DNA from 2 places in the uncultured Porticoccus sp. genome. Region 1 is predicted to be linked to the other one. Evidence: predicted binding sites of a transcription regulator. Region 1 holds the regulator's gene; the other holds the start of a gene.
What was found. Region 1 encodes PhoB, which activates phosphate uptake and scavenging genes when phosphate is short. Its sites were predicted from a motif close to TGTCATAAANNTGTAACA; they were not measured.

Region 1 (10,526 bases):
CAGCGGAGGTAGGCGTCGGAAGATTCCGAATCAACGGGGCTGAATGGGTGTTATTTTCGCCCCTTCGATGGTCAGGTTGTACATCAATCCCTTGTTGGAGAAGACGAAGCCGATAATCGGTTGCTGGAACGTTTTGGTATCAATTTCTTCCCCGGCACCGAAGTTGGCAATGGCGACGCTGCCGTCAACACCGGCTTCCCAGCCCTGACTGCTGCGAAATTTTTGTAAGGCGTCATCGGTCATGAAAAGGATGACCTGGGATTTTTTCTGAACGCCCAGTTGCAGCCCCAGTGATGCCGAGGCAATGTTGTAATATCCCACGGTATTGCCGCTAATTCGCAAAGCGCCTTCACCATATTCCCCGCCGACCCAGAAACCGGCCTTGTAGATTTTCGGGAAAATTAACATGCCCTTGGCGCGGGAGGCCAGTTCCCGGCCCGCGGAAGACTGCTTGTAAAAATCGGCCAGGGTTTCTTGCACAAACAGATCGATTTCCAGCTTGCTGGATGCCTGACTGGCAGCGGGCAGTAACAGCAGGCTGAAGACCAGTAACCAGACAGGGGTTTTCACGAATAGATTCCTCCACAGGGGAACGGTGCGAGTTTATTGATCGGCGGTTTTGTATGGTAACTGTCGCCGGGCTTCCTGAATATAGCTGAGTACGTATTGACGCTCCTCCTTCAGGAAGCGACCGATGGCAGCGGCAAAATCGGGGTGTCTGATCCAGTGGACAGAACAGTTTTCAGTGGGCTCGAAACCCCGTTTGATTTTGTGCTCACCCTGGGCTCCGGCATCGAACGTGCCTAATCCGCGTTCAATGGCAAATTCGATACCCTGATAGTAGCAAAGTTCAAAATGCAGGAAATCGTACTCGCGAGTGCATCCCCAATAACGACCATAGAGGTTATTGTGATCGTGGAAGAACAGGGCGGCGGCGACTTTTTCGTCCCCTTCCATGGCGACGACCATCATCACCTGATCGGGCATGATTTGACCCAGTTGCTGGAAGAAGGCCTGGGTCAGATAGCCGCTGTTGCCGCTGTGCTTGAGGTAGGTGCGATGATAGAGCACGAAGAAGAATTCCCACCAGTCAGCACTGATCTGCGCACCGGTGAGTCGTTCGACAAGCAGGCCTGCATGCTTGAGGGTGTGTCGTTCCCTGTTGATATTCTTGCGCTTTCTTGAGGAGAACGTGTCGGTAAAATCGGTGAAATCACGATAATCTCGGTTGTTCCAGAGATATTGCACGCCGCTGCGCAGCATCCCCCCTGCCGTTTGCAGAGCGTCCGACAGTGGCGCGTGAGGAAACAGCAAGTGCCAGCCGGTGGCGCCCTGCTGCCCCGCCAGTTGCTGGATCGCCGTCAGCAGTATTGGGCTGATATCGCTCAGACTGATACCGGGCAACAGTCCGAGGCGCGGCCCGCACGCCGGCGTGAATGGCACCGCGCTGAGCAGCTTCGGGTAATAGTCGAGGCGGCGCCCGTGGTAGGCCTCCGCCCAGGCCCAATCGAATACGTATTCACCCCGCGAGTGCGTTTTACGGTAAAGCGGAAGCGCGGCAACGGTGACCCCGTCCTGGCTCAGCAACAGGTGTTGTGGGTGCCAGCCCGTCTGGGTACAGGCGCTGCCTGAGTGTTCCAGTAGAGAGAGGAAGCGGTGCTGTAAAAAAGGGTAGTCACTGTCGAACAGCGTATCCCAGTCCCGGGCGTCACACTGGTCAATGCTGTCGAGAACACGTATGTCCAATGTCTGCCTCTCAGGGGGCGGGATTGCTGATATCCCGATGAATCAGATCAATATCCGCCAGCAGTGCTTCGCTCATGGGTGTGGTGAGACTGTCGATGTTTTCCTGCAGCTGTGACAGGGTAGTGGCGCCAATAATGGTTGAGGCGACAAACGGTTGCCGGTGAACGAAGCCCAGTGCCAAGTGTACCGGTGAAATATCATACTGTCTGGCCAATGCCACATAGCGTTCGGTCGCTTTAAAGGCCGAGGGGTGATTGTAGCGCTGGAACCGTTCGAACAGTGTCAGCCGACCATTGGCGGGCCGTCGGCCCTGCAGGTATTTGCCAGATAGCATACCGAAAGCCAATGGAGAGTAGGCGAGCAGGCCGATCCGTTCATTGATTGACCATTCAGCCAGTGATACCTCGAACTGTCGGTTCAACAGATTGTAGGGGTTCTGAATACTGACAATCGGTGCGCCATGGCCGGCGTCAGCGGCCGCCTGATATTGCATCAGACCCCAGGGGGTTTCATTGGAGACACCGATATGACGTACCTTGCCCTGCTTAACCAGGTCATTCAACGCTTGCCAGGTTTCATCGATGGGGGTGTAGTCAGTCAGTGAGTAGTCACTCGGAGCGGAGCGGCCAAAAATATTGGCGGGACGCTCCGGCCAGTGCACCTGGTATAAATCAATGTAGTCGGTCTGCAGTCTGCGCAGGGAATCGTCCAGTGCCTGAAAAATCTGTTTACGATTCAGCCGGGGACCGCCTCTGATATAGTCAAAACCGCTGTTGTTGCCGTCACCGCCGGTCACTTTGGTGGCCAGAACCACGTCCTGGCGACGCCCCGAGTGGGTCAGCCAGTCACCCAGGTATTGTTCGGTCAAGCCCTGGGTTTGTGCGTTTGGTGGTACCGGATACATCTCTGCGGTGTCCACAAAGTTGATACCGTGGTCGAGGGCACAATCCAGCTGCTGAAACGCGTCTTTCCGACTATTCTGCTCGCCCCAGGTCATGGTGCCGAGGCCAATGGTGCTGAGAGTCAGCCCGGAGTTTCCTAATTCTCGATATTGCATCTGTTTCCTGTGGGATCGGTCCTGTGGGATTGGAAAAGCTGACCGGGTATATCATCAGGTTAGCAGGGGCAGCTGGCAGCGAAAGCAGCTACCTTTCCCCAGTGTACTGTCGATTTTCATTGATCCGCCGTGACGCATCAACACATGTTTAACAATGGCCAGTCCCAGTCCTGTGCCGCCGGTACTGGTGGCGCGGCTCTGGTCCACCCGATAAAAACGTTCGGTCAGACGGGGCAGGTGCTTTGGATCAATACCGGAACCGTTATCGCAGATTTCCACCACGATATCTGATGCGGTGTGAAAGCAGCGTATTTGAACGCGCACGCCAGACGGATTGTGCTTGATGGCATTGAGTACAAGGTTCGAGAAGGCGCTGTAAAGTTCCTTGTATTCCCCTTTGAAAGGGGTGTCTGTGGCGCAGTCTGTTTCGATGAGGTAGTTATCACCAGCCACCATGCGGGCATCCTCGGCAATCTGCTGCAATAATTGATCCAGCATGATGGGTGCCCGCGAAGGGGGTTTCCGGTTGGATTCCAATTGTGACAGCATCACCAGATCATTGGCCAGGGCGTTGAGGCGTTCCGTTTGCTGGCCCATCTGCAGCAATGCTTTTGCCCAGCCTTTGGGCAACTGGTCGGCATTGTCCTGCAGGGTTTCGATATAGCCCGAGAGCACGGTTAAGGGTGTCCGTAGCTCATGGGAGATATTGGCCACAAAGTCCTGTCGCATTTGTTCCAGATTGCGCAGCCGGGTAATGTCCTGCACGACCAGGATGATATTGCCCTCACCAAAGGTTGCGGCGGTAAACAGCAAGGTTCTTGTGGGATCTTCCGGCGAATTTAGTTCCAGTGGCGGGGGCAGTGCGTCACTCTGGATAAATACCACGAAACGGGGATCTCGAACCAGGTTGGTCATGGATTGGCCGCGATCCTGTTTGACGAGGCCAAGCAGTTTTTCAGCCGCCGGATTCCACCACTCCAGTTCCCGATCGGGGGTGAGAATGATAATGCCGTCCGCCAGCGCAGAAGTAATATCCTTGACGCGCTCGGCCAGTTGTCGGCGACTTTGTTTGGCGCGTTCGTTGCGCTGTTGCATCCGGTAGAGGAAATCGGTCATGTCGCCCCAGACGCCGCTTGCTTCGGGGGGTGGTCCTTCAGCGCTCTGGTCGAGCCAATCGTAGAGTCGGGTGATGTGGGCGAAGGTCCACAACATATACAGGCCGCCACCCAAGAGCAGGGTGAGCAGAATGTGGCCCCATAAAAAACCTGTCAGCAGTAGAAACAGGGTGAGCAGGGCGATCCGCCGTATTTCTGCCTTAAGCCCTCTGTGCAATGCAGATCCTATTCTTCATAAACCTTGGTGGAAAAGCGGTAACCCGCGCCCCGCACAGTCTGTATGAAGCGGTCCTGCCCAGCAAGGGAAATTGCCTTGCGCAATCGGCGAATATGCACATCCACCGTTCGCTCATCCATGTAAACGTTGCCGCCCCACACATGGTCCAGAATCTGATCACGGGAATAGACCCGCTCCTGGTGCGTGAGAAAGAAACTCAGCAGCCGAAATTCAGTCGGCCCCATGGACACCGGTTGACCACTGATGGTGACCCGGTGACTGATGGGATCAAACAGCAGTTGATCCACTTCTATCGGTTCCGGGGGCAGCTCCGGTTCGGCACGGCGCAGTACCGCATTGATACGGGCCACCAGGGCACGGGGTGAAAACGGTTTGGTGATATAGTCGTCCGCACCCACATCGAGGCCCTGGATCAGGTTGTCCTCACTGGCTTTGGCGGTCAGCATGATGACCGGTATATTTTTTGTCAGGTCATCCCGTTGTAGTCGCCGGATCAACTCAATGCCACTGGTGACGGGCATCATCCAGTCAAGTAGCACCAGGTCGGGTTTGTGGTCGATGATCATGGCATGCGCCTGCTGGGCATTTTCAGCCTGCAGGGTGTCAAATCCGGCCACATCCAGCGCTGAACAGATCATGTCGCGAATGGCCGTTTCATCGTCTACAACCAGTACAGTTTTATCACTCATATTCTTTTCATCATTGATATCCAGATACCCATTACATGACCTGAGCATGACAAAAATATGACAATCGACAAATGAATGGCCGATACCTAGTCGGCAGTGAGCTGGTAGTCCGCTGCCAGGCCGATAAAAATAATAGCACCAACGTAATGATTATTGAGAAAAGCACGGAAGCAGGCGTCGCGCTCGCGATGGCGGATCAGATACTGCTGGTAGAGAAACAGCAAGGCGGCTCCCAGCAGGGACAGAAAAAACCAGCTGCTGCGATTAAAGTTGATTCCGGTCATCAACAGCGCGATCAGTGTCAGACCTTGCAGACAGGCGGTAATGGGTATATCCATGTCGCCAAAAAGAATGGCGGTAGACTTGATGCCAATCTTCAGATCGTCTTCCCGATCCACCATGGCGTAAAAGGTATCGTAGGTGACGGTCCAGAGCACCACAGCAATGTACAGTGTCCACATTTCCCGGGGCAGGCTGTTGCTCTCTGCCGCAAAGGCCATGGGCAGACTCCAGGCAAAGGCGGCACCCAGCACCAGTTGCGGCAAATGTGTGAAACGTTTCATGAAGGGGTAGCAGGCCGCCAGTGCCACACCCACCAGGGCCAATTTGATGGTCAGTGGGTTGGTCAGCAGCACTAGACCAAAGGCAACCAGGCATAGCACGACAAACAGCGCCATGGCCTCCCGGGTGCTGACCTTACCATTGGGTAGCGGTCGGTGCCGTGTTCGCGTCACATGGCCATCCACCTGCCGGTCGGCCACATCATTGATGACACAGCCTGCGGCGCGCATCAGGATCACACCCAGCACGAAGATCAGCAAATTTTTTGCGGAAGGGACACCGCCTGCGGCTAACCATAACGCCCAGAGCGTCGGCCAGAGCAGCAGGAGCGTACCGATAGGCTTGTCAAAGCGCATCAGCCGGACAAAATCGGGAAGTCGCTGTAATGCTTTGCTCATAAATGCCGCATGGTTGCGAAATCAGGGGGTTTTATTGTACGGGGTAAACCCCGTCAAAAACACCTCGGACACCAGCAAGGGTTTGCTATCCAGCCAAAACAGTGAACGGCGTCCCTGTACGGGGCTACCATAGTTGGCCGGTACCGCAGAAGGCCACGATTCGAGCATGGACAGGTTGGAAATTTCAATGGGTCCGCGAGCCATGCCGGGGTCGCTAAACAGCAGTGCGCCGAGGGGCTGGTTGTCCAGCTTTCGGAGTTTGCGCAATCGCCCGGCCAGGGTTGTTATCGGAATGATGCTGCGGGCATGGACCCAGGGTTGGCGGTTGCCAAACAGGATGACCTCCCTGATCAGGGCGCGTTGTCGGGCCGGTAGCTCCAATGCACGTTGCTCGGACAGTTGGGGTACCCCCATGCCCTGAAACAGTATTTTTACTTCAAACTGCCCTGCGCTTGCCCGGATTAAGCGCTCGGTGAGTGAGCCTCGATCCAGTAGCCACGGCCGCAGGGCGCTGTAGGTAACAAACAGCGGTGTGCGCCGATAGCTGCGCCAGTGGAGCTGGCGATTGGCGGGGGTGTGTGAGGAGCGACGGGGCACAGCGATACCTATGGACCTTGGTATATGACAATGGATTCTAATTGGTTGCGACAGCGCTTTGGGGGCTATGGGTTATACAGGCTGACAAGCCGTTCCTGTAATAGCGCCATGGCCTTGGCCCGGTGACTGATGCGATTTTTTTCCTCTTTGCCAAGCTGTGCGGAGGTACAGCCGAGCTCGGGAATATAAAAAAGTGGGTCGTAGCCAAAGCCGTTGTCACCCTCCGGGATAAACCCGATCAGTCCCTCCCAGGTGCCCTGGCAAATTAGTGGCGTCGGATCCTCCGCATGACGCAGATATACCAACAGGCAATGAAAGCGGGCGGTTCGTTGCTCACGGGGTACTTCCTGAAGCAGTGACAGCAACCGCAGGTTGTTCTGCTGGTCGGTGGCGTTTTCCCCGGAAAATCGTGAGGAATATATTCCGGGGGCGCCATTGAGTGCGTCCACTTCAAGACCGGAGTCATCTGCAATGGCGGGCAGGTCGGTGAGGTGGGAGGCATGCCGGGCCTTGATCAGGGCATTTTCCACAAAACTGAGGCCATCTTCTACCGCCTCTGGAATCTCAAAATCCGATTGCGGCAGAATGTCGAAGGGGAGTAATTCTAGCAGGTGCTGAAACTCTGTAAGCTTGCCTTTGTTACCGGTGGCGAGAACAATTTTCATGTTGAACTGGATGACAGAAAGGTTGCTATTAAGTGCGCTATTGCGCCCCTGCTGAACGGAGAGTCTGGGGTGCCTGTCACAGGCTACTCATCGACATAGAACTTGCGCTGAAAAGTCAGCGAATGTGTCGCCTTGTCGGAATCCGGACTGACGTCAATTTTGAAGGTCATCCAGTCTTCCTTGTCAAAACGAAACGGCGCCAGATAGTAAACTGCATTTTCTTCGCGGATTTCGGCGAATTCCAGCACCTGCTGTTGACCGAAGATATTGGAGACGGTGCCCTTGACCACGGCTGGCAGACCGCCCATGTGGCCATTTTTGACCACGGCAATATTCACCAGCCCTTTATCCTTGCCACGAACAATATTGTACGAACTGGCAACGTCCGGTTGGATAAAGCTGCTGTTGAAGGCACTGAAAAACACTTTCAGGTCGCCGTATTCCTTGTAGGGGCGGTTGTCAGCCAGCGCACTGAAACTCAAACCTGCGATGAACAGGAATAACGAGATTGCTTGGGTTATTTTCATGTTGTGGCTACCTGTCATGAAGAGGCCTACTTGCTCAAATGGTAGATGGCGGTGTCACTGAACATATTTGGCCAGATACCTTTCATGTACCTGTCCGGCAGTCGCTCTGCAACAAATTCTCGATGCAGTATCCGGATACGCTTCTCCGAACAGAGTGCCTCAAAATCCTTCACGGTACAAAAGTGGATGTTGGGCGTGTCGTACCACTGGAAGGTGAGTTGCCTGGTGACCGGCATGCGGCCCCGTGACACTAGATAGCTGCGGGCGCGCCAGTTGCCGAAGTTGGGAAATGTCACCACACACTGTTTGCCCACGCGCAACATTTCTCCCAGGACCAGGTGAGGATAGCGCATCGCCTGAAGGGCCTGGGTCATGACCACGGTGTCAAAGCTGTTGTCGGAAAACTGGCTCAGACCTTCGTCAAGATCGGCCTCAATCACATTGACGCCCCGGGCAACACAGGACGTAATTTTATCAGCATCAATTTCCAGCCCATACCCCCAAACGCCTTTTGTCTTGGCGAGGGTCTGCAGCAGTTCGCCGTCGCCGCAGCCGAGGTCCAGAATTCGGCTCTTCGGATGGATCCACTGCTGAATAATGTTCAGGTCTGTGCGTATCATCATTTTGAGGAAATCTCAGCTGCTATGCGGTTTGTGTAGGCAGTGAGCACTTGCTCATAACGCTGGTTCGGCAATAGAAATGCATCGTGTCCAAGGGTGGATTCAATGGCGGTATACGCCACATTTTTATCGGCGGCGATCATTGCCTCAACAATTTCCCCAGCGCGTTCCGGCGAGAAGCGCCAGTCGCTGGAAAAGGACACCACAAGAAAATCGCAGCTGGCGTGCCGGAAGGCCTCGACCGGATTGTGATCGTACTCACGGGCGAGATCGAAATAGTCGAGCGCTTTGGTCATCAGAAGGTAGGTGTTGGCATCGAAAGCACCGGAAAAGGCGTCACCCTGATGACGCAGATAGCTTTCCACCTGGAATTCAATGGGTGCATCCTGGCCGCGCTGAAAAGAACCGGAGCGCAATTCCCGACCGAATTTATTGCCCATCAGCTCATCCGATAAATAGGTAACGTGGCCAATCATGCGCGCCAGCCCCAGTCCGTTTCTGGGTTGAGTCTGTTGTTCGAGATAGCGACCGTTGCAAAACTCGGGATCGGATCGGATGGCGTTGCGGGCTATCTCGTTAAAAGCGATATTTTGCGCGCTGAGTTTCATCGCCGAGGCGATGACAACCGCATGACGCAGCCGATCCGGATATTCCAAAGCCCAGCGCATAACCTGCATGCCACCGAGACTGCCGCCAACAATGGCAGCCCATTGACGGATGCCGAGTTTGTCCGCCAGTCGTGCCTGACTTTCTACCCAGTCTCGGACCCGCAACGGTGGGAAATCAGGCCCCCACGGTTGACCGGTATCAGGGTTGATGGATATGGGGCCGGTGCTACCGTGACAGCCTCCGATATTATTCGGACAGACGATAAAAAAACGGCTGGTATCGAAGGGTTTTCCCGGCCCGATATGATTGTTCCACCAACCCGGCCGCTGATCGGCCATGCTGTGGTATCCGGCGGCGTGGTGATGACCACTGAGGGCATGACAAATGAGGATGGCATTGCTGCCATCGGCATTCAATTCCCCATAGGTTTCCACCATCAGCGTGTAATTGTCGAGTGTTCTGCCGCAGGCAAGCACGAGCGGCTCATCGAAGTGAATCGCTTGCGGTGTGACAATACCAACGGAGTTTTCCGGAATTACATCAGGCATCAATGGTTCAACGAGTATCTGGCTTTTGTCGGTGTTTCGGCAGTCTAAAGAGGGGCGTGTATTGGCGCAAGGTTAGCATGCTGTTTTGCTCGCCGCCGCTGTCAGAGTGTCTCCAGATCATAATCCACAATCACTGGCAGGTGACTGGAAAACGTCTTGGCCTTGTAGGTCACAGCATATTCCACGTGACTGGTGAGGTTTTTTGACACAATTTGCATATCGGTGCGCCAGCCCATCCCCTCAAGGGGTTTACCGGCAGGCCAGTGAGTGAATTCGTCCGCATCCATGTTGAACAGCCGAAAAGCATCGGCGTAACCGATGTCACCGAATACCTGATCGAGACACTGCTGCTCATGTGGCAGGAAACCGGACAGATTGCAGCAGGTTTCCGGTGCGCTCACGTCAATTGACCGATGGGCAATATTCCAGCTGCCACAAAAAATATAGTTACGGCGCTTGTTGCTGATTTTGCTGAAATGGGCCAGAAGATCCCGAAAAAAACGGTCTTTAAGCGGTTGGCCGCCGTTGTCGGAAGGAGCCAGCAGAGAACAGATGCTGACATGCTCAAAGTCGGCTTGCAGATACCGCCCATTCATATCTTCGCCGTTGTTGGCACCAAAACCGTACATTATTGCCTTGGGCATATCCCGGGTGTAAATGGCGACACCATTCTGCTCTGGTTGGGGCGCATCAAAGAAGTAGCTGAAGTAACCGTCGAGCTGAAACTCGGCACGAGAACTGAGAACGGGTTCCGGCAACCGGAGATCCTGAAGGCATATTATGTGAGCGTCCTGGGAGGCCAGCCACTGAAATAACCCCAGATCGGCAGCCTGTTGGATACCGTCCACGGCAACACTGATAATTCGCATGATCGCCCCTGATTTTGGGAGAGTGTATGATAACCGACAGATCGTGTTTCCAAAATGAGAAAACTGTTTTCAGGCTCTGGCGGAACCTGTGATGCTGACAAACCGGACTGCCTCTATGGTCAATTTCAACAATAACAGCAAATCCACTTGGTGCCTGGTGTTGGCATTATGTTGTTCGGCGTCCATGTTAGCAGAGGCCAGTAATCTTTTCCGCTATCACAATAGCGAGGGCAATCTGGTGATTGACCACCAAGTGCCTCCGGAGTACGTCGCTAAAGGTTATGAGG
Region 2 (10,526 bases), on a different contig from region 1:
GAGGCACAGCAGCGTGGCTATGCAGAAGCTGACCCGACTTTTGATGTGGAAGGGATTGATGCGGCCCACAAGCTGGTTATTCTGGCCTCCCTCGCCTTTGGTATCCCGTTGCAATTCGAAAAAGTCTTTACCGAAGGCATCAGTAACCTGGACACCCAGGATGTGGCCTACGCCCGGCAACTCGGCTATCAGATCAAGCATCTGGGTATTGCCCGTCGCAACAATGGTGGTATTGAACTGCGGGTTCACCCCACGCTGATCCCCCGCAAACGACTGCTCGCCAATGTCGATGGTGTGATGAATGCCGTGGTGGTCAAGGGTGATGCCGTGGGCCCCACACTGTATTACGGTCCCGGCGCCGGGGCAGAACCTACGGCCTCTGCAGTGATTGCCGATATTGTCGACCTGGCCCGCACCCTGACGGCCGATCCGGAGCACCGGGTCCCCCACCTGGGTTTTCAGCCAGATCAGTTGAGCGATATTCAGGTGCTGTCTATTGAACAGGTCGAAACTGCCTATTATCTGCGGATCACGGCACGTGATGTGCCGGGGGTTTTATCAAAAATTACCCAGATTCTCAGCGATGCCAAAATCAGTATTGAGGCCGTTATCCAAAAAGAGGCAGATGATGGCGAGGACTATGTGCCGCTGATTATTCTCACCGACCGCGCCGTGGTGAAGAAACTCGACGAAGCGGTAGACAAGATTCAACAGTTGCCCACGACCGAGGGTGATATTGTCAGGATTCGTGTGGAATCACTGGGCTAGCGTTTTCCGTTTCAAGAACAGAACAGGTATCAAGCGTGAATTATATCAGCACCCGCGGGCAGGCCCCGGTATTGAGTTTTGAAGATGCAGTACTGGCCGGTTTGGCTACCGATGGCGGTCTTTATGTGCCGGAAACCCTACCGCAGTTTTCCCGGGAAGAAATTGCCAGCTGGTCTGGCCTGTCCTATCAGGAGCTGGCCTTCAAGGTGATGTCCCCATTCATGGCCGGCGAGGTTCCGGATGACACGCTACGGGAATTGATCGACAAGGCTTACAGTACTTTTCGTCACGATGCCATCGCGCCTCTTATACAAAGCGGTCACAACGAATTTATTCTCGAACTGTTTCAGGGGCCGACGCTGGCCTTTAAAGACTTTGCTCTGCAATTTCTCGGTCACCTGCTGGACTATGTGCTGAAAAAGCGCGATCAGCGTGTCGCCATTATGGGTGCTACCTCCGGTGACACCGGCTCGGCTGCGATTGAAGGCTGTCGCCACAGTGACAATGTGGATATCTTTATTCTTCATCCCTATCAACGGGTATCTGAAGTGCAGCGCCGCCAGATGACCACGGTGTTGGAAGATAATGTCTTCAATATCGCTTTAGAGGGCAACTTCGATGATTGCCAGAATATGGTCAAGGCCAGCTTCGGTGACCAGTCATTCCTACCGGAAGGGCGTCAGCTGGTGGCGGTCAACTCGATTAACTGGGCGCGCATTATGGCCCAGATTGTCTACTACTTTTACGCCGGACTGGCGCTGGGAGCCCCCCATCGCCCGGTGGCGTTCTCTGTGCCCACCGGCAACTTCGGTGACATCTTTGCCGGTTATCTGGCCAGCCGCATGGGTCTGCCGATTGATCAACTGGTGATCGGCACCAATGCCAATGACATACTGCACCGCTGCATCAGTTCCAATGATCACAGTCTGCACCAGCTGGTACACAGTCTCTCACCGTCCATGGATATCATGGTGTCCAGTAATTTCGAACGGATGCTGTTTGACCTTTATGATCGGGATGGGGCCGCCCTTGCTGCCCTGATGGCCGACTTCAAAAAAACCGGCAACCTGCGTCTCAGCGAGGCAGCCCTGGCCAGTGCGCGGCAGCTGTTCACCAGCTATCGACTGGATGACGAGTCCATGATGGCGGTCATTCATGATATGTGGCAGAAGAACGGTTATCTGCTCGACCCGCACACCGCTATTGGCGTCGCCGCAGCGCGTCATACCCGCCGCCGCCAGGATATTCCCATGGTCTGTCTGGCCACCGCCCATCCGGCGAAATTTCCCGAGGCGGTGCGCAAGGCCGGCTACCAGCAGGATCCACCTCTGCCGCATCACATGGCCGACCTGTTTGAACGCGAGGAGCGGTATTCCGTGCAGCCCAACGACATTGGATCGGTGCAGCAATACATGGCTGAACATATCCGCCGTTAACCGGGGGGAAAACAGAAACGACTATTTCAGTTTTTTAAGGTAGTCGTAGATAGCCATTTGTGAGCGCACTTTTTTCTTGTTGCCCCGTTTTACATAGCTGTTGCTTTGCTGTTCATCAATCACCCGAGCCTTGCAGCGATCGCTGAACTGGATTTCCAAGATATCAATCACGCGTTTTTTCAAGGTGGCATCCAGAATGGGGACGCCCACTTCAAGCCGGTAATCGAGGTTGCGGGTCATCCAGTCCGCCGATGACAGGTAGACCTCGGGGTCGCCGCCATTGTGGAAGACCAGGCAGCGGGGATGTTCCAGAAACCGGTCTACGATACTGATAATTGAAATGTTGTCCGATAGACCCTTGATGCCCGGCTGAAGTGAGCACATTCCCCTGACAATCATGCGAATTCTGACGCCTGCCTGGCTCGCCGCATAGAGCTGCCTGATGATGCTGTCGTCCACCAGATTGTTGAGCTTCAGGCTGATAACGGCTTTGCGGCCAGATTTTGCGGCATGAATCTCACGATTGATCAGCGCGCGGATTTTGCGTCGGTTGTTGAAGGGCGAGACCTGCAGGTATTTGAAGTCGTAGTGCTTGAAGCTGTATTCAATAAAGTTGAAGACATTGCGAACTTCCTCACAAATATTTTCGTGGCAGGTAAAAAGGGAAAAGTCCGTGTAAATTTCAGCGGTCTTTTCGTTGAAGTTGCCCGTGCCAATATGGGTGTAGAGTTGCTCGCCATGCTGGGTCTCTCTGGTAATCAGACACAATTTTGAATGTACCTTGAGGCCCGGTACGCCCAGCATGACTGTGATACCTGCCTCGGCGAGCATTTCGGAGAGCTCCAGATTCTGCTTTTCATCAAAACGCGCTTTCAGTTCCACGTTAACCGTGACTTGTTTGCCATTGCGCGCCGCATCCATCAGGCATTCCACGACTCTAGAGTCTTTCGCCACTCGGTAGATATTAATTTTTATAGAGATAACATTGGGGTCAAATGCCGCTTGGCGTAAAAATTCCACAAAATAATTGAATTTTTGATAGGGGTAATAGAGCAGGATGTCGCCCTGATCAATCGCATCAAAAGTATTTTTTGCTCGGTCAAACTGACTGACAGACAGGGTGGGAATTGGCTGGCTGGCGAGGTACTTTTCGCCGGGGTTGGCAAAGCCGATAAAGTCGCGAAAGTTGCGGTAGCGGCCCCCAGGAATAATGCTGTCGCCTTTGGCAAAGCCAAACTTGCTTTTTAGCATGTCGATCATCTCGGTAGGCATTTCCCGGTCGAAGGTCAGCCTGACGGGGTTGGCCTGAAGGCGTTGCTTTAGCCCAATCGACATTTTTTCAACGAGGCTTCGGTCAATTTCATCGTCGAGTGTGTACTCGGCGTCCCGGGAAAACTTCATCGACCAGGCATTGAGGCTGTGATAGCGGAAAAAATCCACCAGCACCATATCCAGGCAGTACCGAATCGCCTCATCGATAATCATAAAGTGCCGACGGCGATTTCTTTGGTCATTGGGCAATCTCAAAAAACGACTGCTGGTGTCCGGCACTTCCAATAGGGCATAACCGACGCCATCTTTCTTGCCAATTTCCACTACCAGGTAGTTGGCGCCATCTCGCAGCACTTTCGACAGATCAATTTCCGGGGTGACCAGAATGGGCACAATGCGGGGTAGCACTTGCGCGCGAAAATGTTCGCGAACCCATTCACCCTGACTGGCAGAGAGGTCCTCTGGCATTAAAAAATAGATACGTCGTTTCTGTAACTCTGCCAGAACGGCTCGGAATGCCCGGTCAAACCGTACCGAAAGCCTGGCAATACCCTTGTTGATATCGCGCAGGAGCTGTTTGCAGTCCTTTGCCGAGCCCGCGATCTGTTCAATCAGTACCTTGCGTCTGACATCAGCCACCCGAACTTTGAAAAACTCATCCTGATTGTCAGAAAAAATACCGAGGAAATGTACCCGGTCAATGACAGGATTCTCTTCATCCTCAGCTTCCTGAATGACACGCTCATTGAAGGCAAGCCAGCTCAGTTCTTTTGGGTATATTGGGTATTTTTTCATGTGCGACCTGATACCATATGTAATGATTTTTTGACCTGTTGCTGAATCAGCATACTGTGTCCAGAACGTCTTTGTATGACATTAAAGTGACAGGTGAATGACAATACCCTGTAGAGTTTCACTGAATGTCTCATATTCTGCATAAATCAGAAAGTCATCCCCGCTCTCCTTCAATCCATATTAGCAAACCAATCCTGTCGTTCAGTGCGTAGGATTCTCACATGGACAATGCCGTTGTTTTCACCATAATACTCAGCGTTTTCCGCTCCGATGGGTGTGCGGAGTACTGATGAAAGGCCAGGTTATGAAACGGTTCCTGATGGTCGTTGGTGTACTGTTCGGTGTCACTGCGCTGTTGATCTATGGCTACAAACCCATGCTCAATGGCTGGCATGCCGGCGTGCTTTCCTGGCAGAGCTTTCGTCTGGGTAACATGGTGCTGCCCGAGGGTGCAATGGATCTGTCGCGCTACCGGGTAACCATTGATGGCAAGACAATCCCGGCGCTTGAGGACGATCTCTCAGCACTGACTTATAACCGTGAGAAAAATACCCTCTGGGCATTGTTGAACAGTGATCCGGTGGTGGTGGAGCTTTCCCTCGAAGGTGAACTGTTGCGTTCAATCCGGATCGAGGGTGTCAGGGATATGGAAGGTTTTACACACGTCAGTGGTGATCGTTATGTGATTGCCGAAGAGCGCACTCACCGCTTGCTGGTCGTCGACATGCCTGATGGCGTGGATAGCGTCCATACCGAAGGTGTGCCGACCCTGGTGGTCGGGATCGGCAGTGATACCAATAAGGGTTTTGAAGGTCTATCCTGGGATGATGATGGGCAGCGCTTGTTGGTGGTAAAAGAGCGCAATCCGATGCGAGTGATTGAAATCACCGGGTTTGTCAGTTTTGTTGTGGGTGAACCAATGAATATCGGTATTCGCGAGATCAAATCACCGGACTCGCCGGAGCTTTTTATGAGGGACCTGTCATCAATCACCCATGTCAGGGGCGTGGGGCATAAGTTATTTCTGAGCGATGAATCTCATATGCTGGTGGAACACGATGATGAAAGACAATCCATCAGTTTGCTGGATTTGCGAGCGGGCAGGAGTGGTCTGGAGAGCACCATCCCCCAGGCAGAGGGTGTAGCTGTAGACTCTGAACTGAATATCTACATCGTCAGTGAGCCAAATCTGTTCTACCGGTTTTCCCCAGAGTAGCTGCCGCTTGGGGTGAACCTGCAGTTAAGCATAGCGATTGAGCCGGTGATTATGTCGGTGCTATAGCCACCGCTGGCCAGCAGTGCTTCCAGGGTCACATAATCCGCGAGGGAGTGCGGATCAATGCTGCCTCACAGCCGCGAATCTGATACCCTTGCCAACCAGAATAATTGATAACAATGCATGGCAGGTCATAAGGGTTTTGCCGGTTTCAGCAAATCAGAACATCGCTTCATCTGTTGTCAGGAGGGCCAGTTGCCATTCAAACCGTCAGTCTCCATTGATGTGAGTCTCCCCGGTGATGCAATGGTGAGTGGAGAATGTATCAATTTCAGTCCGCCTGGCGCTTCAGGGGATGCTTTTACCCCGAATTTTCTGCGGTGACACGATGAATCTCAAATTCATACTGGACGCTGTGCCTTATACCCTGTCGGGAAGGATGCGGGTATCGGGAGGGCACCTGCCCGTTGCCGGCCACACTGTCCCGACAGACTTTATCGGTGTTGGTGTCACCACCGCGGATAACCCACTGGTAGACGACTATGTGCTGGAGCGCCTTGCTGAACTGGGTATCAGCCAGGTCCGTGTCGATTTCACCTACGGGGATATGGCAGGCCCGGTCGCCCGGCTGCTGGATCGTCTGCTGGCCACCGACATCCAGGTTCTGTTGCATCTGGTACAACCGTTTGAGGAAGTAAAACGAATTAACACGCCTGCGGGGCAGGTGGCCTGGCGTGAATTCGTCAGCTCAACTGCCACCCGTTACGGTGAAAGACTCTGGGCAATTGAGGTTGGCTCAACCATCAATCGCCGTCGCTGGTCCGGCTATGATACCGAGAGTTTTTTTACCAGCTGGAGCATTGCCTACGACGAAATCAAGTCCAGAAATATCAGGCTGGCCGGCCCCAATATCAGTGATTTTGAACCACTCTGGAATATCGCTGTACTGACCCGTTTAAAGCAGGAAGGCAAGCTGCCCGATATCCACACCAATAACCTTTTCAGTGAACGGGTGGTGGAGCCGGAGCGATTTGATCACCGGTTGATGGGTAGCTGGATCGGGCAGCTTGTGAAAGTAAATCTGGTCAAAAAGTGCCGGATTCTCAAGAAGATCACCAGTGACTTTGGTATCGATGAACTGGTCTCTCCCTCCGCTTTCTGGACCTTGCCCCGTATCAAACGCGTGTTGGTCAACAGTGAACAGAAGATGGCGGATTACCTGACCAGATATATGGTGCTGTGTGCGGCTTCCGGGTCGATGCGTCAGATCTATTGGGGGCCGATGTTGTGCAACCGCGAAGGGCTGATTGACGATGATACCGGTACCTATCCTTTGCTGGAGAGGGTAACGCACTATCATCGGGTGCTGGGAGACGAAGCCAGCTATCGCATTCGCCCGGCCTTCCAGGCCATGAAAACCTTTATCGCAGAAATCTCAGGCGGTCGCTACGAAGGCGCACTGGCCACCACCGGTGGATTGCAGATACATGCATTCCGCAATGACCGTCACCTGATTCATGTGGCCTGGGCAGAAAATGGCAAAGCACTGCCGCTGCGGGCCTGTTATAGCGAAGGCGATATCGCTGCCAGCGAGTTACTTGATCGCGACGGAGATTGTCTGACCGGCAAGGTGCAACTGATTTCAGAGGCCCCCTTGTATCTGACCTGGCCCGCTACGGCAGATGTGCAGCTGATCGAGCCAGACCTCGCGCAGATAGAGCACATTTACCGGCATATCCCCGATCAGAAATACTACCTGTACGATGATGACCAGTGGCACGGCATGCTGGTGGCCAATAGCCCCGCCGAAGCGGCATTGCGTTTCAAGGTTCTGCATCCCGATCACTTGCCCGACCCCACCAAAGAAAACCTTTTGCGCCGCGCCCGCAATGCTGTCTGGACAGTCGACGGCGCGCTGGCAACGGCGGTTGTGGCAAAAAAACCGCTGAAGATTCATCCCCACAAGCGCTTTCTCGAAAGACACAGGCCTTCAAAAGCCCGCCGCAGCTGGATTGCCGCTGCAGAATTATTGCGCAGGGGTATCCCCACAGCGATGCCGCTGGCCTATTTCGAAAAAGTCGGTGATCGGAGTCTGCTGGAAAATTACTTTATCTGTGACCGGGTTGACGCAGATTTTACGGCCAGGGAAATACTGTCGGCATTTCGTGAGGGTGCCAGCCACTTTCAGGATATTTCCTCTGAACAGGCCTACCGGGAGCTGGGACGTTTCCTGTTTGAGATGCACTGCCGGGGAGTCTATTTCCGGGATCTTTCCGGTGGCAATATCCTCATTAAAAAATCACCTGGGGGCGAGCTTCAGTTCACCCTGATCGACATTAACCGGGCGCGTTTCTTTAATCGCGGTGCCACCACGATGGAGCGACTTTCCGATCTTTCCCGTGTCTGCAACAAGCTCCATTGGGCCGGTCGGGAGCAGTTGATCGGCCAGTATCTACAACGGCCTGAGAGCGGAGGTGCTATCCCATGGCATTACCGCATACCGTTTTATCTGTATGACTTCAAGGCCGCCTTCAAGCGTCGTTTTGGACGCAAGGCCATCAAGCGATTGCTTAACAGGGCTGCCCGCTCAAACGGAAGCTCTAAGTAACCGACCAGAAGTGGTCAAAGTAACCGGCGCGCGTGAGAGGCCATCGGCAAAACAATAGCGGCTCCCGCTGCAGTTATCTCTCCAGAATAGCCGCCACTCCCATACCGCCAGCGGTGCAGATCGAAATCAGGCCGCGCCCCTGTCCCGCCAACTGCAGTTGCCTTGCCAGCGTACCGGCTATCCGTGCGCCGGTGGCGGCAAAAGGATGGCCGATGGCCAGACTGCTGCCGGTCATATTGAGCTTGTCTCGATCAATACTGCCTAATGCTTTTTCCAGGCCCAGCCTTTCCCGGCAGTATTCCTCCGACTCCCAGGCTTTGAGGGTGCAGAGCACCTGTGCGGCAAAGGCTTCGTGGATTTCATAATGGGTGAAATCCTGCAGGCTGAGTTCGGCACGACTCAGCATATTGGCCACGGCCACGGTCGGCGCCATCAGCAGGCCCTCACCACCCACATGGTCGACAGCGGCCGTTTCCATATGGGTGAGACGTGCCAGCACGGGCAGATTGTTGGCGGCGGCCCATTCCTCGCTGGCCAGCAGCAGGGAGGCTGCCCCGTCAGTCAGCGGCGTGCTGTTACCGGCAGTCAGGGTGCCTTTCGCGCTGCGATCAAAAGACGGTTTTAGCTTTTCGAGCTGCGCCAGCGTCAGGTCTTGGCGCAGGTTGTTATCCCGCAACATGCCCGCACAGGGGCTCAGCAGGTCATCAAAAAAACAGTTGCTGTAGGCGGACTCGGCACGGTGGTGGCTGGCCAGCGCCAGCTCATCCTGTGCTTCGCGGCCGATCTGCCATTGCTTTGCCATTAATTCACAGTGCTCGCCCATGCTCAGTTCCGTGCGCGGTTCACTGATGGCGGGGGCCACAGGGGCGAGCTCGGAAGGGCGAAAGCCTTTCAGGATAGCCAGTTTCTGACGGGTGGTTTTTGCCTTGGATAGCGCCACCAGCCGTTGGGAGAATCGCCTGGAAAACAGCACCGGTACATCGCTGGCACTGTCGGTACCGGCGGCAATGCCGCACTCAATCTGCCCGCAGGCGATTTTCGAGGCGATGCCAAAGGCTGCTTGCAGGCTGGTGCCGCAGGCCTGCTGGAGCGTGATACCGGGAGTCAACGGCGACAGGCTGGTGCCCAACAGCGCTTCGCGGGCAAGATTGAAATCCTTCGGGAAGGTCATCACAGCGCCCGCCACCAGCTCATCCATTTGTTGCCCATGGAGATTGTAACGATCCACCAGCCCTTGCAGGGCGCTGACCAGCATGTCGAGGTTGGTCAGATCAGCATAGCCGGTGCCAGCCCGGCAAAAAGGAATACGGTTTGCTCCGACAATGGCTACCGGACGAATGGTCTTGGTTTGGCTCATGGTTTCACCTCCGACTGCTGGTGTTCCAGGTAATGCATCGGGCCGCCGAGAAAGGGGGCAAAGCCGGTGCCGAAAATGACCCCGGCGTCCAGCAGGTCGGCGCTGTCGACAATGGCATCATCCAGGCAGCGTTGACACTCGGCCAGCAGCGGTTTGATGAGGCGGTCACCGAGAATATCCATGGCCACCATATCACTGGCCTTGCCTATGTCAGGCTTGCCTTTCTTCCATCGGTAAAAGCCCTCGCCGGATTTCTTGCCAAGCTTGCCCTCGTCAATCAGCGCCTCCAGTTTCGCAATGGCCTCCTGCCTGTCCGGTGCGAGTTTTTTGACCACACTGAGCGCGACATCAAGCCCGACAGTATCCACCAGTTCAACCGGTCCCATCGGCATGCCGAAGTGTTTGGCTGCTTCATCCACGGTGGCCATGCTGTGCCCTTCCTCCAGCAGATTGATAGCCTCCAGCATATACGGGGCCAGCACACGATTGACCAGAAAGCCGGGAGCGCTGTTGACCGGCAAGGGAAATTTGCCGATACGATTGCTGAACAGGCAGCCTTTTTGAATATCCGCGGGATTGGACTGCTCGCCCCGCACCACTTCCACCAGCGGCATCTTTGCTACCGGATTAAAGAAGTGCAGCCCGATCAGGCGTTGTGGCTGCTGCAAGCCCAGTGCAATTTCATGCAGTGGTATGGCAGAGGTGTTGGTTGCCAGTACGGCGTCAGGTCGGGCTTTTTCCTCCAGATCCTTAAAGAGTTGCTGCTTGGCCTCCAGATTTTCAAAAATCGCCTCAATCACGACATCCGCCCGGGCAATCCCTTCTCCGTCCACGTCGGCGATCAGACGGCTGCTCGCCGCAGAAACCTGTGCAGTGCTGCGCAATTTTTTCTTGAACAGTTTTTCAGCCCGTTTCAGGGCGGGCTCGATGTATTTAGCCTCCCGATCCTGCAGTGTGACTTCCATTCCTCGTAGAGCGCACCAGGCGGCAATGTCGCCACCCATGACGCCCGCGCCGACCACATGCACGCGGTGGGGCTGCCAATTGGCAGTGGTTTCATCCGATTTGCCGAGA

Region 2: the regulator PhoB is predicted to act here: its motif matches at 4,346-4,363, upstream of ppk1 (polyphosphate kinase 1).

What each region holds. Positions count from the first base shown of each region.
Region 1 covers NZ_CAXBHS010000005.1:110,987-121,512, forward strand. Annotated here, with positions in the region: gene AACZ64_RS06375 (DUF938 domain-containing protein) at 1-12, shown strand, start outside; gene AACZ64_RS06380 (YSC84-related protein) at 31-570, opposite strand; gene AACZ64_RS06385 (GNAT family N-acetyltransferase) at 604-1,746, opposite strand; gene AACZ64_RS06390 (NADP(H)-dependent aldo-keto reductase) at 1,757-2,803, opposite strand; gene phoR (phosphate regulon sensor histidine kinase PhoR) at 2,858-4,135, opposite strand; gene phoB (phosphate regulon transcriptional regulator PhoB) at 4,144-4,845, opposite strand; gene ubiA (4-hydroxybenzoate octaprenyltransferase) at 4,932-5,804, opposite strand; gene AACZ64_RS06410 (chorismate lyase) at 5,826-6,401, opposite strand; gene rdgB (RdgB/HAM1 family non-canonical purine NTP pyrophosphatase) at 6,467-7,066, opposite strand; gene AACZ64_RS06420 (DUF4426 domain-containing protein) at 7,150-7,593, opposite strand; gene metW (methionine biosynthesis protein MetW) at 7,620-8,210, opposite strand; gene AACZ64_RS06430 (homoserine O-acetyltransferase) at 8,213-9,370, opposite strand; gene AACZ64_RS06435 (exodeoxyribonuclease III) at 9,472-10,239, opposite strand; gene AACZ64_RS06440 (hypothetical protein) at 10,331-10,526, shown strand, end outside.
Region 2 covers NZ_CAXBHS010000001.1:273,569-284,094, forward strand. Annotated here, with positions in the region: gene AACZ64_RS01305 (homoserine dehydrogenase) at 1-768, shown strand, start outside; gene thrC (threonine synthase) at 804-2,204, shown strand; gene ppk1 (polyphosphate kinase 1) at 2,226-4,271, opposite strand; gene AACZ64_RS01320 (SdiA-regulated domain-containing protein) at 4,561-5,487, shown strand; gene AACZ64_RS01325 (lipopolysaccharide kinase InaA family protein) at 5,876-8,095, shown strand; gene AACZ64_RS01330 (acetyl-CoA C-acetyltransferase) at 8,169-9,452, opposite strand; gene AACZ64_RS01335 (3-hydroxyacyl-CoA dehydrogenase NAD-binding domain-containing protein) at 9,449-10,526, opposite strand, start outside.